Regions from separate parts of the Streptomyces sp. NPDC002884 genome, predicted to be linked through region 1. Evidence: riboswitches for the same ligand, from Rfam matches in the RefSeq annotation. Region 1 holds a riboswitch; the other holds the start of a gene.

Region 1 (7,515 bases):
CGCCGTACCGAAGGCTTCTGCGGTGTCTCGTACACATGACAGTGCATCAGCGCGGGCGCCGACGCCGAGTCGAAGGGCGGTGCGCCGGTGAGCATCTCGTACACCGTGCAGCCCAGCGCGTACACATCAGTGCGGCCGTCGTCCGCGCCCCGGGTGAAGCGCTCCGGCGCCATGTAGGCGAGGGTGCCGACGGGCGAGTCGGTGGTCACGGTGAGCCGGCCGCCGGTCGTCGCGTCCAGGAACTTCGCGATACCGAAGTCGAGCACCTTCACCATGCCCTCGTCCGTGAGCATCACGTTCGCCGGCTTGATGTCGCGGTGCACGATGCCGGCCCGGTGCGCGGTCGCCAGGGCCCGGCAGACCTGCGCCGCGAGCACCGCGACCCGCTCCGGCGCCGGCGGCCCCTCGGCCGACAACTCGCGCAGGGTCCGTCCCGAGAGCAACGGCATGACCAGGTAAGGGACTTCGCCTTCCGCGCCGTGATCGAAGACCGGCACGATGTACGAGCTGTCGAGGGCGGCGGCGGCCCGCGCCTCCCGCCCGAACATGGCGAGCAGCCGTTCCCGCTCGGCACCTGCCGTGCCCGGTGGCAGGCTCAGCAGTTTGACGGCCACCGTACGGTCGAGCCGCGCGTCCCTGGCCCGCCACACCACCCCCATACCGCCCGCACCGATCCGCTCCGTGAGCGTGTACCGGCCGTCCAGGACCGTGTCGCGCATCCCCGCCCCCCACTCGCTCACGGATTCGATGCTGTCAATGTACCTACGCGCAAGGCGAGTTGAGGGGTTCCCGGGAGAGGTGCGGCGGCTTGCGCGACGGGGCGGACCCGCTCGCCCGCGAGAGGGTGTGAAACCGGGATTCCTCCGTGAGCGCACTGTTCGAATCCCTCGAAAATGTGAACGGGTGTACGTACCGGGGTCGTTGGGACGTAAGTTGTGGCTCGACTGCCCACGCCTCGCCTGAAAGACGGACGCCCCTCATGACCGACCATGCGACCACCCCCGGATCAGCGGCACATCAGAAGATCGACACCTCGGTGCCGCACTCGGCCCGCATCTGGAACTACTGGCTGGGCGGGAAGGACAACTACCCCGTCGACGAGCAGGCCGGTGACGCCTACACCGCCGTGTTCCCCGGCATCGTCACCATCGCCCGCAGCAGCCGGGCGTTCCTGCGCCGCAACATCACGTATCTGGTCTCCGAGGCGGGCATACGGCAGTTCCTGGACGTAGGCACCGGCCTGCCGACCGCCGAGAACACCCATGAGGTCGCCCAGGGCCTCGCCCCCGAGACCCGGATCGTCTACGTGGACAACGACCCGCTGGTCCTGGCCCACGCCCGCGCCCTGCTCTACTCCACCGCGGAGGGTGCGACCTCCTATGTCGACGCCAATGTGCTGGAGCCGGAGCGCATCCTGGAGAGCGCCGCGCAGACGCTGGACTTCAGCCGTCCCACCGCGCTCATCCTCAGCAACATCCTGGGCCACGTCGCCGACTACGACCGGGCCCGCTCCATCGTCACCAGCCTGATGGCGGCCCTGCCGTCCGGCAGCTACCTCTCCGTCAACGACGGTTCGCGGGGCATCGACCCGGTCTTCGAGGCGGCCCAGGACGCCTACAACGAGAGCGGCGCCGTCCCGTACAACCTGCGCTCCGTCGACGAGATCACGGCCTACTTCGACGGCCTGGAGCTCCTGGAGCCCGGGGTCGTCTCGGTCCCCCTCTGGCGCCCGGAGGCAACCTCCCCCGCTCCGGACGTCATCGCCGAGCACGGCGGCCTCGCCCGCAAGCCGTAGCGACCCGCGCCGGCGCCCCTCGCCCGACGGGCGGCCCGCGCCCATCGCACTCCGCCGCACCCGCCTCACGGCCGGTGCGGCGGAGCCGTTCAACTCTCGGACCGATATTGACGGATAATGTCAGTACTCCGTAAGATCGACCCCGGCATTGAGTGTCAGCATCAAGCCCTGGCTAGCTGACCGGCAACCCTCCTGCGCGGTGGGGTGCTCCAGGTGAAAGCCCGGCAGGGTCACCGACCCCGCAAGCGCGTGGCCCCGGTTCAGGGGCCTGAGAGGTGGAGGATCAGCGTGCGGCACAGCGGCAACCTGAGCGCCTCGATCGCGACCGCGGCGCTGTTCTCCGGCTTCTCCCGCCGACGCCACATCGACCTGCAGCGTTCCGCCAGCTGTCTGTGTCAGGGCTGATCACGCCCCACCTCGCAGGCTGACCCCCGCCCACGGCGCGGTCACGCCGTCATCGACATCGCCGTCGACACAGTCGTCGACATCCCCTCCCCCTGATCAGTTCTGAGCAGTGCCGGTCCGTGCCCCGTGCGTGGCCGGCACCATCCGCGCATCGCCATGGCCGCGTTCCGCTCCGGCATGTGCGCGATGACCTTGGAGTAGGAGAACCATCCCGTGACAGCGCATCCGGATTCCCGTACCCACCGGTGGGCGGCGCTCGCCGCACTCGTGACCGGCAGCCTGCTGCTCAGCGCCTGCTCGTCGGGCGACAGCGGCGGCTCGAGCGACGCGGGCGGCAGCCCGAAGTCGGGTGGCACCCTGACCTTCGCGGTGGGTTCCGACGCCGGCTGCGTGGATCCGCAGCAGGTGGGCAGCAACGACACCATCTACTCCCTGCGTCAGGTCGTGGACTCCCTGACCGACCAGGACCCCAAGACCGGCAAGATCGTGCCGTGGCTCGCGAAGAGCTGGGACGTCAGCTCGGACACCACGACGTTCACGTTCCATCTGAGATCAGGTGTCACCTTCAGCGACGGGACACCGCTGACCGCGCAGGTGGTCAAGGACAACTTCGACGCGGTGCCGAAGCTCGGCGCCCTGGGCACCCTCGCCCAGGGGTACCTGAGCGGCGTGGAGAGCACCACAGCCGTGGACCCGCTCACGGTGCGGGTGAGGTTCAAGCAGCCCAACGCGCAGTTCCTCCAGGCCACGGCCACCCACTCGCTGGGCATCGAGTCTTCGGCGAGCGTGCTCAGGAGCCCGCAGGAGAAGTGCAGCAAGGGAGTGGTCGGTTCCGGGCCGTTCGTACTGAACGGCTATGTGCAGAACCAGTCGATCACCCTGGCCAAGCGTGCCGAGTACGCCTGGGGTTCCTCGCTGTGGACCAAGCAGGGCGAGGCGTACCTGGACAAGCTGGTGTTCAAGGTGGTGCCCGAGGCGGGCGTACGCACCGGCAGCCTCCAGTCCGGCCAGGTCGACGCGATCGGCAGCGTCGGCCGGGCCAACGAGGCGGCCCTCAAGGGCGGTGCGGTGAACCTCCAGGCACGGGCCAACCCGGGCGTGGTGTTCAACCTGAGCCTGAACAACTCCCGGCCGCTGTTCAAGGACGCGAAGGTGCGCCAGGCGATCCTGTTCGCCATCGACCGGCAGCAGATCGTCGACGCCGTCTTCCCGACCGGCACCGAGCCGGCGACCAGCATCCTGGCGCACACCACGCCGGACTACACCGACCTCGGCGCCGACCTGGCCTTCGACGCCGCCAAGGCGAAGTCCCTCCTGGACGCGGCCGGCTGGAAGGCGGGCAGCGACGGCATCCGGGCCAAGGGCGGCAAGAAGCTGAGCCTGACCGTCAAGTGGTTCGCCAACGCGGCCACCAACCAGCCCGCGCTGGAACTGATCCAGCAGCAGCTCAAGGCCGTCGGTGTCGAGGTGGTGCTCAAGCAGCTCCAGATCGCCCAGTTCTCCCCGACCCTCCAGTCCGGCGACTTCGACGCGGTCTGGGGCAACGTGACCCGGGCCGACCCGGACATCCTGCGCAGCTCGTACTCCACCCAGCTGGCCAACTTCTACCACCTGCCGGCCACCGCGCTGGACACCGCGCTGACCCAGCAGGCCGCGACGACCGACGCGGCCAAGCGCAAGCAACTCGTCACCCAGGCACAGCAGTTGATCGTTCAGAACGCCTATGTCGTACCCGTGGTGGAACTGCAGACCCAGCTGGGGGTGGCGAAGAAGGTACACAACCTCGCCTTCGAGGCCTCCAGCCGGATCCAGCTGCACGACACCTGGATCGGGTAGCGGCCGGCATGCGTCTCTACGTGGTCAAGCGTCTCGCGCAGGCCCTCGGGGTGCTGTGGGCGGCCTACACGGTGTCCTTCCTCGTGCTGGACTACCTGCCCGGCGATCCCGTCTCGGCGATGGCCGGCGCGGGAGCGGACACGGGGCAGGTCGATCCGGCCCAACTCGCGGCGCTGCGCCACGAGTACGGCTTCGACAAACCGGTTCTCGCGCAGTACGCCGACTATCTCGGCAGGGCGGTGCGCGGCGACTTCGGCGACTCGGTGTCCACCGGCCGGCCGGTGACCTCGACGCTGGCCGACGCGCTGCCGCAGACCCTCCAGTTGACCGGAGCGGCGCTGCTGCTCGCGGTGGCCCTCGGCGGTGGGCTGGCGGTCCTGGCGACCTACACGACCCAACGGTGGTTGCGGCAGCTGCTGCTGTCGCTGCCGCCGCTGGGGGTGTCGGTGCCGACGTTCTGGGTCGGGCTGGTGCTCGTCGAACTGTTCTCCTTCCGCACGAGGCTGTTCCCCGCGTTCGGCAACGACGGCCTGCGGGGCCTGGTGCTGCCCGCGGTGACGCTGGCGATCCCGACCGGCGCCCTGGTGGCGCAGGTGCTGGCCAAGAGCCTGCTCACGGCGCTCGACCAGGCCTATGTGGAGACCGCCCGCGCCAAGGGCGCCGGCCGGCTGCGGATCCATCTGCGGCACGCGCTGCGCAACGCCTCGTTGCCGGCTCTGACGGTCGTCGGACTGCTGGCCGGTCAGCTGATCGCCGGTTCGGTCGTCGTGGAGACGGTGTTCTCCCGCGACGGGCTGGGGCGGGTGACCGCCGCCGCCGTCACGGTCCAGGACATCCCGCTGGTCCAGGGGGTCGTGGTGTTCGGGGCGCTGATCTTCGTGGCGGCCAATCTGATCGTCGATCTCGTCTACCCGCTGCTCGACCCGCGGATCGTGGTGGCGGCGAGCAGGAAGGTGCGCCCCGCATGAGCCGGACACTTGCCGACGACGTCACCGCCGGAGCCGCCGGAACGGCGGGAGCTGTCGAAGCGGTGGGCCCCGTCGAAGCCGCGGCCGGCCTGGCCCGGCCGGTGGATCCCGGTACCGACCCGGGCCCCGTTCCTGCCGGGCGCGGAGCCGGACCCCGACGGTTCCTGCTGTTCCTGCTGCGCAGGCCCGGCCTGGTGGCCTCGGTCCTGGTGGTGGTGCTGGTGGTGCTGGCCGCCTTCTGGCCAGGGCTGTTCACCTCGCAGGACCCGCTGCACGGGGTGCCCGCGGAGAACTTCCGCAGCCCCGGCGGCGGGCACTGGTTCGGCACCGACGAACTGGGACGTGACGTGTTCTCCCGGGTGGTGCACGGTGCCCAGCTGTCGTTGAAGGCGACCCTGATCGCGGTGGGGTTCGCGTTCGTGGTCGGCGGCCTCATCGGCCTGGTCGCCGGGTTCGTGGGCCGCTGGGTCGAGGACGTGCTGATGCGCTTCGTCGACGTGCTCCTGTCGATCCCGTCGCTGTTCCTGTCGCTGGCCCTGGTCACCGCGCTGGGCTACGGAACGGTGAAGGTGGCCGTCGCGGTCGGTATCGCCAGCGTGGCCGGCTTCGCCCGGGTGACCCGCGCGGAGGTGCTGCGGGTGCGGCAGGCGGTCTTCGTCGAGGCGTCGCGCTCCTGCGGAGCCCGCTGGTACTCGGTGCTGGGCCGGCACGTCCTGCCCAACGCGGCGGGCCCGGTGATCGTGCTCGCCACCCTCGAGTTCGGCGCCGCCATCCTCGCCGTGTCGTCGCTCAGCTTCCTCGGCTACGGGGCTCCCCCACCGGCGCCGGAGTGGGGCACGTTGATCTCCGACGGGCGCAACTACCTGGCCAACGCCTGGTGGCTCACCGCGCTGCCCGGACTGGCGATCGCGGCGACGGGTCTCGCCACCAACCGCATCGCGCGGGCGCTGGACGGCGAATGGTCCCGACAGCGATGACCGGCCCCACGACGAACGAACCCGAGACGGACGTACCCGTGACGGAAGAGACCGTGACCCACGAGGCCGTGACCGACGCCGCTGTGGCCGACCAGGCCGTGCCGGGCCACAGCGCGACCGACCACGGCCCGACCGGCCGGCCGCCCACCGACGAGGCCGCGACGGACGAGGCCCCGACGGACGAGAGCGTGACCGGCGCGGCTTCGGCGGACGCGGCTTCGGCGAACGCGGCTTCGGCGAACGCGGCTTCGGCGGACGAGCCCGCGCTGCTGGAGGTGCGGGGCCTGTCCGTGTCCTACCGCACCCGTGGCGGCACCGTGCGCGCGGTGCGGGGCGTGGACCTCGACGTATGGCCGGGACAGGTCACCGCGGTGGTCGGCGAGTCGGGTTCCGGGAAGAGCACGACCGCGCACGCGATCACCCGGCTGCTGGCGGCCAACGGCGGCATCGACGCCGGTACCGTCCGCTTCGGCCGGCACGACCTCACCGCGCTGTCGGAACGTGAGCTGCGTACCGTACGCGGCGCGCAGATCGGTCTGGTGCCGCAGGACCCGACGGTGTCGCTCAACCCCGTCAAACGCATCGGCGAGCAGGTCGCCGAGGTGCTGCGCATCCACGGGCTGGCCACCCGCCGCTCCGCTCCGTCGGCCGCGATCGCGATCCTGGACCAGGCGGGACTGCCCGACGCGGCCACCCGTGCCCGGCAGTACCCGCACGAACTGTCGGGCGGGATGCGCCAGCGGGCCCTGATCGCGGTCGCCATCGCCGCGAAACCGCGGCTGATCATCGCCGACGAGCCGACCAGCGCGCTCGACGTCACCGTGCAGCGCGTCATCCTCGACCATCTCCAGCACCTCACCGAGGAGTCCGGCACGGCCGTGCTGCTGGTGACGCACGATCTCGGTGTGGCCGCCGACCGGGCGCAGCGGCTCGTGGTCATGTCCGAGGGGCGGGTCGTCGAGGCCGGGCCCACCCGGGACGTTCTGGAGAACCCGCAACACGCGTACACCCGGCGGCTGCTGGCCAGCGCGCCCAGCCTCACCACGGCCCGGCCGCGCGCCACGGCCGCGGTCACCACGGCCGCGGTCACCACGCCCGCGGTCACCACGCCCGCTCCCGACGAGGCGCCGCTGGTGGAGGCGCGCAACCTGGTCAAGGAGTTCCGGCTGCCCGCCGCCGCGGGCGCGGCCCGCACCCTGCGCGCGGTCGACGACGTCAGTCTCACCCTGCACCGCGGCCGGACGCTGGCCCTGGTCGGCGAATCCGGCTCGGGCAAGTCCACCACCGCCCGCCTGGTGCTGCGGCTGGTCGATCCGACCTCCGGGAGCGTCCTGTTCGACGGCGCCGATGTCACGACCGCACGCGGAGCGGGGGCCCGGCAGCTGCGCCGGCGGGCCCAGCTCGTCTACCAGAACCCGTACGCCTCGCTGGATCCCCGGTTCTCGATCGGCGAGGTGATCACCGAGCCGCTGCGCGCGTTCCGGGTCGGCGACCGCGCCTCCCGGCTCGCCCGGGCCCGGGAGCTGCTCGACCG
Region 2 (7,515 bases), on a different contig from region 1:
ACCGGCGTCCGTGGCGAAGGAGACGTGCAGGTCCTCGATGCGCAGCAGGTCAGTCATCGTCCGCGTCTCCTTCCGGGCCGGCGACGGCCGGGGCGCCACGCCGCCGCAGCCTCGGGTCGGCCAGGTCGGTCAGGCTCTCGCCGAGCAGGGTGGTGCCGAGCACGGTGAGGACGATGGCGAGGCCGGGCGGGATCGCCGTCCACCACAGACCCGAAGTGACGTCGGCGACCGAGCGGTTGAGGTCGTAGCCCCACTCGGCGGCCGAGTTGGGCTCGATCCCGAAGCCGAGGAAGCCGAGGCCGGCGAGGGTGAGGATGGATTCCGACGCGTTGATCGTGAAGATCAGCGGGAGGGTGCGGACCGAGTTGCGCAGCACGTGCCGGAACATGATCCGCCAGGTTCCGGTGCCGATCACCCGGGCCGCGTCCACGAAGGGCTCCGCCTTCACACGGATCACCTCGGCCCGTACGACGCGGAAGTACTGGGGCACGAAGGAGACGGCGACCGCGCAGGCCGCCGCGCCGAGGCCGCCGGCCAGGCTCGACTGCCCACCGCTGATCACGATCGACATGACGATGGCGAGCAGCAGGGACGGAAACGCGTAGAGCGCGTCGGCCAGGCCCACCAGGAGCCGGTCCAGGCGGCCGCCGAGATAGCCGGAGACCAGACCGAGGACCGTGCCGGGGACCACCGACAGCAGCAGTGCGGCAAGGATGATCTCCAGGGCGGTGCGGGCGCCCCACACCGTGCGGGACAGCACGTCGTAGCCGGCGATGGTGGTGCCCAGCAGATGCTCGCCGCCCGGATGCTGCTGCGAGCCGAACAGTCCGCCGTCGTCGCGGAGTTGGGCGTACCCGTAGGGCGCGAGCAGCGGCCCGACCAGTGCGGTCAGCACGAACAGCCCGGTCAGGACCACCCCGGTGACCAGCATGGCCCGCTGCACTCCCGTGCTTGCCCGCAGGGGCAGCGGCAGCCGTCGTAGAAGAACCTGCGCCACGGCTCAGTACCTCACTCGGGGGTCGATCAGGGCCGCGACGACGTCGACGAGGAAGTTCGTCACCGCCACGACGACGGCGAACAGGGCCACGATGCCCTGCACCGCCGGAAAGTCACGGGCCGCCAGATAGTGGGCCAGTTCGTAGCCGAGGCCCTTCCACTCGAAGGTGGTCTCCGTCAGCACCGCTCCGCCGAGGAGGCCGGCGACCTGGAGGCCGAGGACGGTGACCACGGGGATCAGGGCGGGTCGGGTGGCGTGCCGGGTGACCAGGCGGAAGGACGTGACGCCACGGGAGCGCGCGGCCTCGACGTAGTCGGCGTTCAGCGTGCCGATCAGGTTCGTGCGGACCAGGCGCAGAAGAATGCCCGCGACGAGCAACCCCAGGGCCAGGCCCGGCAGTACGGCGTGCCGCAGGACGTCGGCGACCGCCGCCCCGTTGCCGCTGCGCAGGGCGTCGACGAGGTAGAGCCCCGTGGTGCTGGTCTGGTTCTGGAGGAAGAGCTGGACGTCGGTGCTCGCCCGGCCCGATGCGGGCAGCCAGCCGAGCTGGATCGCGAAGACCAGCTTGAGCAGCAGGCCGACGAAGAAGACGGGGGTGGCGTAGGTGAGGACGGCGAACAGCCGCAGGGCCGCGTCGGGGGCGCGGTCCCGGTAGGAGGCCGCCACCATGCCCAGCGGGACGCCCACGAGCAGGGCCACGAGCAGGGCGTAGGAGGCGAGTTCGAGGGTGGCTGCGCCATAGGTGCCCAGCACGTGGGTGACCGGCTGGTTGTCGGTGACGGTGTGTCCGAAGTCGCCGGTCGCGAGGGACTTCAGGTATTCCAGGTACTGGGTGAGCAACGGCCGGTCGTAGCCCGCCTGGTGCAGCTTCGCCTGGAGCTGGTCCGGGGTGAGCCGGTCGCCGAAGGCGGCGCTGATCGGGTCGCCGGTCGCGCGCGTCAGGAAGAAGACCAGGCTGACCAGGATCAGCACGGTGGGGATGATGAGGAGGAAACGGATCACCAGATAGCGGGCGAGTCCGTACCCGCCGGCGCCGTCGACCGGGGTGGTGACGGCGCCGGGGGCGTCCTGGGTCAGGGCGCTCACTTCTTCGAGAGCCCGGCCCAACGGAAGGTGTACGCGCTGGTCAGCTCGTCCGGCACCCCGCTGACGTCGGTACGCGTGACGATCGCCGTGGAGCCCTGGACCAGCGGCAGCAGGGGCACCTGTGCGGCGGCCTTGTCCTGTGCCTGCTTGAGCAGTTCCGCCCGCGCGGTCGCGTCTGTCTCGGTCTCCTCCTTCTGGATCAGCTCACGTACGGCGGGGTCGTCGTAGCCGTTGGCGACCCAGCTGTTGGCCGAGTAGAAGGGCGAGAGATAGTTGTCGGCGTCGAGGTAGTCGGCGTACCAGCCGAGCTGGTAGAGCGGGTACAGGTGCTTGATGCGGTCCTTGCCGTACTGGGTCCACTCGGTCGACTGCAGGTTCACCTTGAACAGGCCGGTGGCCTCCAGCTGGGTCTTGATCAGCGCGTACTCGTCGGCCGAGGAGGAGCCGTAGTGGTCGCTGTTGTACTGGAGGTTGAGGGTGACCGGGGTGCTCACCTTCGCCGCCTTCAGCTTCGCCGCGGCTGCCGCCTTGTCGGGGCCGCCCTTCTTGTCCCCGTAGAGCGACTTGAAGGAGGGCGTGGCTCCGGTGAGGCCGTCGGGCACGGAGCTGTACAGCGGCTGGTAGCTGTTCTTGTAGACCTGCTGGGCGAGTTGGGCCCGGTCGACGGAGTCGGCGACCGCCTGCCGAACGGCCAGCGCCTTCGCCCGGTCGGCGTCCTTGGTCTTGGTGCCGTACGGCTGCGTCTGGAAGTCGAAGACGATGTACCGGATGCCGTTGCCGGAGCCGGTGTGGACCTTGATGTCCTTCTTCTTGGCCAGGTCGTCCAGGTCGGCGGTGGTGAGCGTGCGGTAGACGGCGTCGATGCCGCCCTGCTGGACGTCGAGCTTCAGATTGCTGGCGTCGGTGTAGTACTTGAGCTGGACGTTCTTCGTCTTCGGGGCGCCCTGCTGGCCCTCGTAGGCGCTGTTGGCGGTGAAGGAGACCAGCGAGTTCTTGTCGTAGCTCGTGACCCCGTACGGTCCGCTCCAGGGCTTGCCCTCGACGATCGCCTTGTCGTCGAGGATCTTGCCGGCCGGGAAGAGCTGCTCGTCGACGACGTAGCCGGCCGCCGTGGACAACACCTGGGGGAAGAGCGTGTCGTCGGCCGACTTGAGGGTGAAGACGACGGTGGCCGGGGTCGGGGCGGCGACCGAGGCGAGGTTGTACAGGAGCGAGGACGGGCCGTTCTGATCGGCGATCTTCAGCGTGCGGTCGAAGCTGAACTTGACGTCGGACGAGGTCAGTTGGTGCCCGTTGGCGAACTTCAGACCCTTCTTGAGGGTGACCGTGTACTCCTTGGGTCCCGTCAGCTCGATCCCGGTGGCCAGGTCCGGGGAGGCATCCGTCGAGCCGTTCTTCACGCTGAGCAGGGTGGAGTAGACCTCGCTCTCGATGGTGCCGGAGCCCGCGTCCCAGGCGCCCGCCGGGTCGAGGCTGGTCACCTGGTCCGTCGTGCCGATCGTGAGCGCCTCGGCGGAGGCCGTGTCACCGCCGTCCTTGGTGCTGGTGCAGCCGGTCAGGGCCACCAGGAACGCCGTGCCGAGGGAAAGGGCGCCGAGGCCGGACCGGAGCGGTCTGGCCGTGCTGTGCTGTGCCATGTCTGGTCTCTGCTTCCGCATGGGTCGGTACGCGAGGGAGCCGCGCCGGGCAGGACCTGCCGGACGGCGTGCGTGGTCGCGTGGAAGTGAAGGGTGAAGGAACGCGGAGGTGCGCCGGCGGGTTCCGTGCCGACGGCTCGGTCAGTTCCTACAGAGACAGCTGCAGACCAGCAGCAGATCCACATGACGTCGGGAGCACAGCACGAGGCCACTTGCCATGCCGTCCTCCTGGGAGTGTCGTCGGCTCACCGGCCGAGGGAAACGCACTTGCAGAACTGGGAAATCCGCCGAGCCTTCACCTGGGGCACCCCGCCGCGTCGAGGGTTGCCGTCCGGCCAGCCAGGGCTTGATCACCGGAACTCGTAGCTCGCGCTCACCGTAGATCGGCGATTCTCTCGCCGTCAAGGGTTCTCCCTGGCCGGGTGGGACACACGGACATGCAGGTCCAAGGGTCACAGGGTGCTGTTACGAGGCCGCCATGAGCTTGTCATGTGCGGTGAGGAATTCCCTTCACGAGCAGGGCAGTTGGCGGGTGTATGACCATCGGTGTAGCGCTTTCGCTCCAGAACCGGATCGACCCCACTGTGCGGCTCGCGCGGGAGGCCCACGCGGCCGGACTGCGCTCCGCGTGGTTCGGGCAGACCTTCGGGTACGACTCGCCCTCGCTGGCCGCGATCGTCGGCCGCGAGGTGCCGGGACTGCAGGTCGGCACCGCCGCGATCCCCGTCTTCGGCCGCCATCCGCTGCTCGTCGCCAGTCAGGCCCGGACCGCCCAGGCCGCCACCGGCGGCCGCTACCACCTCGGACTCGCGCTCGGCACCAAGCACCTCACCGAGACGGGCTTCGGCATCCCCTACGAGCGCCCGATAGCCCGGCTCCGCGAGTTCCTCACCGCTCTGCGTCAGTTGGTCGAGACGGGGGCCTCCGACTTCCACGGCGAGTTGCTCACCGCGACCACCCCGCTGCCGGCGACGGTGCCGGGCGCCGAACCGCCGGTGCCGCTCCTGGTCGCGGCCATGGCACCGCAGGCCCTGCGCGCCTCCGGTGAACTCGCCGACGGCATCCTGCCGTTGCTGGCCGGCCCGCGCGCCCTGGCCGAGCACATCGTCCCGGCCGTCACCGCCGCGGCCCGGGCGGCGGGCCGCCCGGCGCCCCGGATCGTGGCCTTCGTGCCCGGTGTGGTCACCGCCGACGTCGAGGCCGTACGCCGAATCGCGACCGGGGCACTCGCGTTCTACGAGCAGTTCCCCTCCTACCAGCGGGTCATAGGTCTCTCCGGCGCCACGCGCGCCGCCGACCTCGCCGTCATCGGCGACGAGGAGACCGTCGCGGCCGAGGTACGCCGTTACCGCGAGGCCGGGGCCACCGAGGTGGTGTTCACCGCGACGGACCTCGGCGGCGAGGACGACCGGCGCCGCACCTGGAAACTGCTCGGAGAACTGGCGAACGGCTGGCCCGGGTGACCCCATCCGGCTGGCGCCGCGCCGGTGAACAGACTGTCTGCGCTCCACCGGACCGAGGTGCGAGGAGACTTGGGGCGACTCGCCGTACCCGTTCATCCCGGCCGGCGGCCCATGGCGGCCGGCCCCACAGCGGGCACCCACCCGCCAGGCCCCACACACGACGGAGAACCATGACCGCCGACGGCTCGACCCCCGGCACCCGCCCGCAAGCACGCGCTGCCACGCTCCTGCGCCGCCCCAAGCTGTGGCTGGTGCCCACGATCCTCACCGGGTTGCTCGCCCTGCTGCTGTCGCTGCTCTACATGGGCGGCATCGTCAGCCCGCAGAGCGACCTGCACGACCTGCCGATCGCACTCGTCAACAGCGACACCGGCAAGCCGCCGGCCGGGCAGAAACAGAACCTCGGCACCCAGGTGGCCGCGGCCATCACCTCGGACACCTCCAGCGGCACGGCCGACTGGAGGCAGCTGACCCGGGCCCAGGCCCAGGACGAGCTGGACTCGGGCAAGGTGTACGGCGCACTGGTCGTCCCCGCGGACTTCACCGACTCCGTCGCCGCACTCACCAGCGCGAACGCGACCGCGCGCCCCACCATGACCGTGCTGACCAACCCCGCCAAGGGCAGCCTCGGCTCCTCCCTCGCGAGCAAGATCACCACGGCGGCGGCCCAGCAGTCCTCGCAGTCCATCGGCAAACAGCTGACGGCCGCCGCCTCGGGAGCGAACTCCACGACCAAGCTGCTGCTCGCCGACCCGGTGAACGTCGTCACCCAGGTCGGCCACCCCCTGGGCAACCACAGCGGCCTCGGTCTGAGCGCCTTCTACTACACCCTGCTGCTCGTGCTGGCCGGCTTCATGGGCGGCAACGTCATCAGCAACGGCGTGGACACCGCTCTCGGCTACGCGGACAACGAGATCGGCCCCTGGCACACCCGGCTGCCCACGGTGCCGATCGACCGCACCCAGACACTGCTGCTGAAGATGGCCATGACGGCAGGCATCTCGGTCCTCAGCGTCTCCCTCGTCCTGCTCGCCTGCGTCGGCGTCCTCGGCATGGACGCCACCCACATCCCGCTGCTGTGGATCTACTCCTACTGTGCGACCCTCGCGGTCGGCCTCGGCGTCCAGGCCATCAACGCGGCCTTCGGCGGGATCGGCCAGCTGGTGTCCATGTTCGTGTTCATCGTGCTCGGCCTGCCCTCCTCGGGCGCCACCGTCCCCCTCGAAGCGGTCCCCGGCTTCTACCGTTTCCTGTCCCACTTCGAGCCCATGCGCCAGCTCAGCGACGGCGTCCGGGCGATCCTCTACTTCGACGCGCGCGGCGACGCCGGGCTGACCCGGGCCTGGATCATGATCGCGATCGGCGCGGCCCTCGGTCTCCTCTTCGGCTTCGCGATGGCCGCCTACTACGACCGCAAGGGCCACAAGCGCCTCACCCCGCAGCCCACCTGAGCGCACCCGCCGACCGCCGCCCCCGGTCGGGCCCGCGCGCCGGTCGGCGGCTGCCCGCGAGCGCGCCGCCGAGCGGCTCGTGGATCCGGGCGCCGGGCTCGTCCGGTCCGATGATCCCGACGCTCCTGCCGCTCCCGCCGCCCTGGGCGTACGTCTCGACGGCGTCCGGGGCGGCCTCGGAGGAGGCGTCCCGGATGTGGGCGGCGGACAGGTCGATGACGGCCTTGTCGGGGTCGGTGGCGTGAGGAAACTGCCCCGCAGGCTGACTCGCGAGCCCGGATTCACCTCCTGACGGCCTCCGCGATCCGCTGGGCGGCCTGGGCGGGGGTGAGGTGCGTGGTGTCGACGACCTCGGCCTCGTCGTGCAGCCACGTGCGGGCCGCCTCGGCGTAGGGCTCGAGGTATTTCAGGCGGAACGAGGAGGGGCCGAGGACGGTGTCCCCCTCGATGCGCCCGCGGAGGGTGTCCTCGTCGGCATGGAGGACGAAGTGCCGCACCGGGACGGCATGGTGGGCGAGGCCCGTGCTGATCTCGCGCCAGTACCGCTCGACCAGGACCGTCATGGGCATCACCAGGGTGCCGCCGGTGTAGTCGAGTACACGGCGGGCGGTCTCGACGACGAGCGGCCGCCATGGCGGCCAGTGCTGGAAGTTGTCCGTCGCGGGCAGCCCCGGCGTGATGTCCATGAGTGTCTCCCCGACCTTCTCGGCGTCGAACACCCTGGAATCCGGGATCAGTTGCTGCACGAGTGCACTGGTCGTCGTCTTGCCCGCGCCGTGGGTGCCGTTGAGCCATACGATCATGCGCCCTCACGCTAGCGCCGCACGGGCGGCGAAGACGGGTTCGGGCCGGAACTGCCACCGGGCCGGGTGGGACCGGGT

What was found. A riboswitch is a leader RNA that binds a small molecule or an ion and turns the genes downstream of it on or off. The one in region 1 is predicted to bind S-adenosylmethionine.
Region 2: another riboswitch for S-adenosylmethionine. It lies ahead of ABT070_RS28335 (ABC transporter substrate-binding protein); the one in region 1 lies ahead of ABT070_RS25440 (putative leader peptide).

Annotation. Positions count from the first base shown of each region.
Region 1 covers NZ_JBEOVB010000013.1:152,530-160,044, forward strand. Annotated here, with positions in the region: gene ABT070_RS25430 (protein kinase domain-containing protein) at 1-740, opposite strand, end outside; gene ABT070_RS25435 (SAM-dependent methyltransferase) at 980-1,795, shown strand; SAM riboswitch class IV at 1,940-2,049, shown strand; gene ABT070_RS25440 (putative leader peptide) at 2,084-2,200, shown strand; gene ABT070_RS25445 (ABC transporter substrate-binding protein) at 2,414-4,036, shown strand; gene ABT070_RS25450 (ABC transporter permease) at 4,045-5,004, shown strand; gene ABT070_RS25455 (ABC transporter permease) at 5,001-5,981, shown strand; gene ABT070_RS25460 (dipeptide ABC transporter ATP-binding protein) at 6,020-7,515, shown strand, end outside.
Region 2 covers NZ_JBEOVB010000016.1:108,683-116,197, reverse strand. Annotated here, with positions in the region: gene ABT070_RS28350 (dipeptide ABC transporter ATP-binding protein) at 1-57, opposite strand, end outside; gene ABT070_RS28345 (ABC transporter permease) at 50-997, opposite strand; gene ABT070_RS28340 (ABC transporter permease) at 1,001-2,083, opposite strand; gene ABT070_RS28335 (ABC transporter substrate-binding protein) at 2,080-3,720, opposite strand; SAM riboswitch class IV at 3,979-4,088, opposite strand; gene ABT070_RS28330 (TIGR03564 family F420-dependent LLM class oxidoreductase) at 4,257-5,183, shown strand; gene ABT070_RS28325 (YhgE/Pip domain-containing protein) at 5,354-6,634, shown strand; partial or broken gene ABT070_RS28320 (SulP family inorganic anion transporter) at 6,684-6,890, opposite strand; gene ABT070_RS28315 (AAA family ATPase) at 6,916-7,437, opposite strand.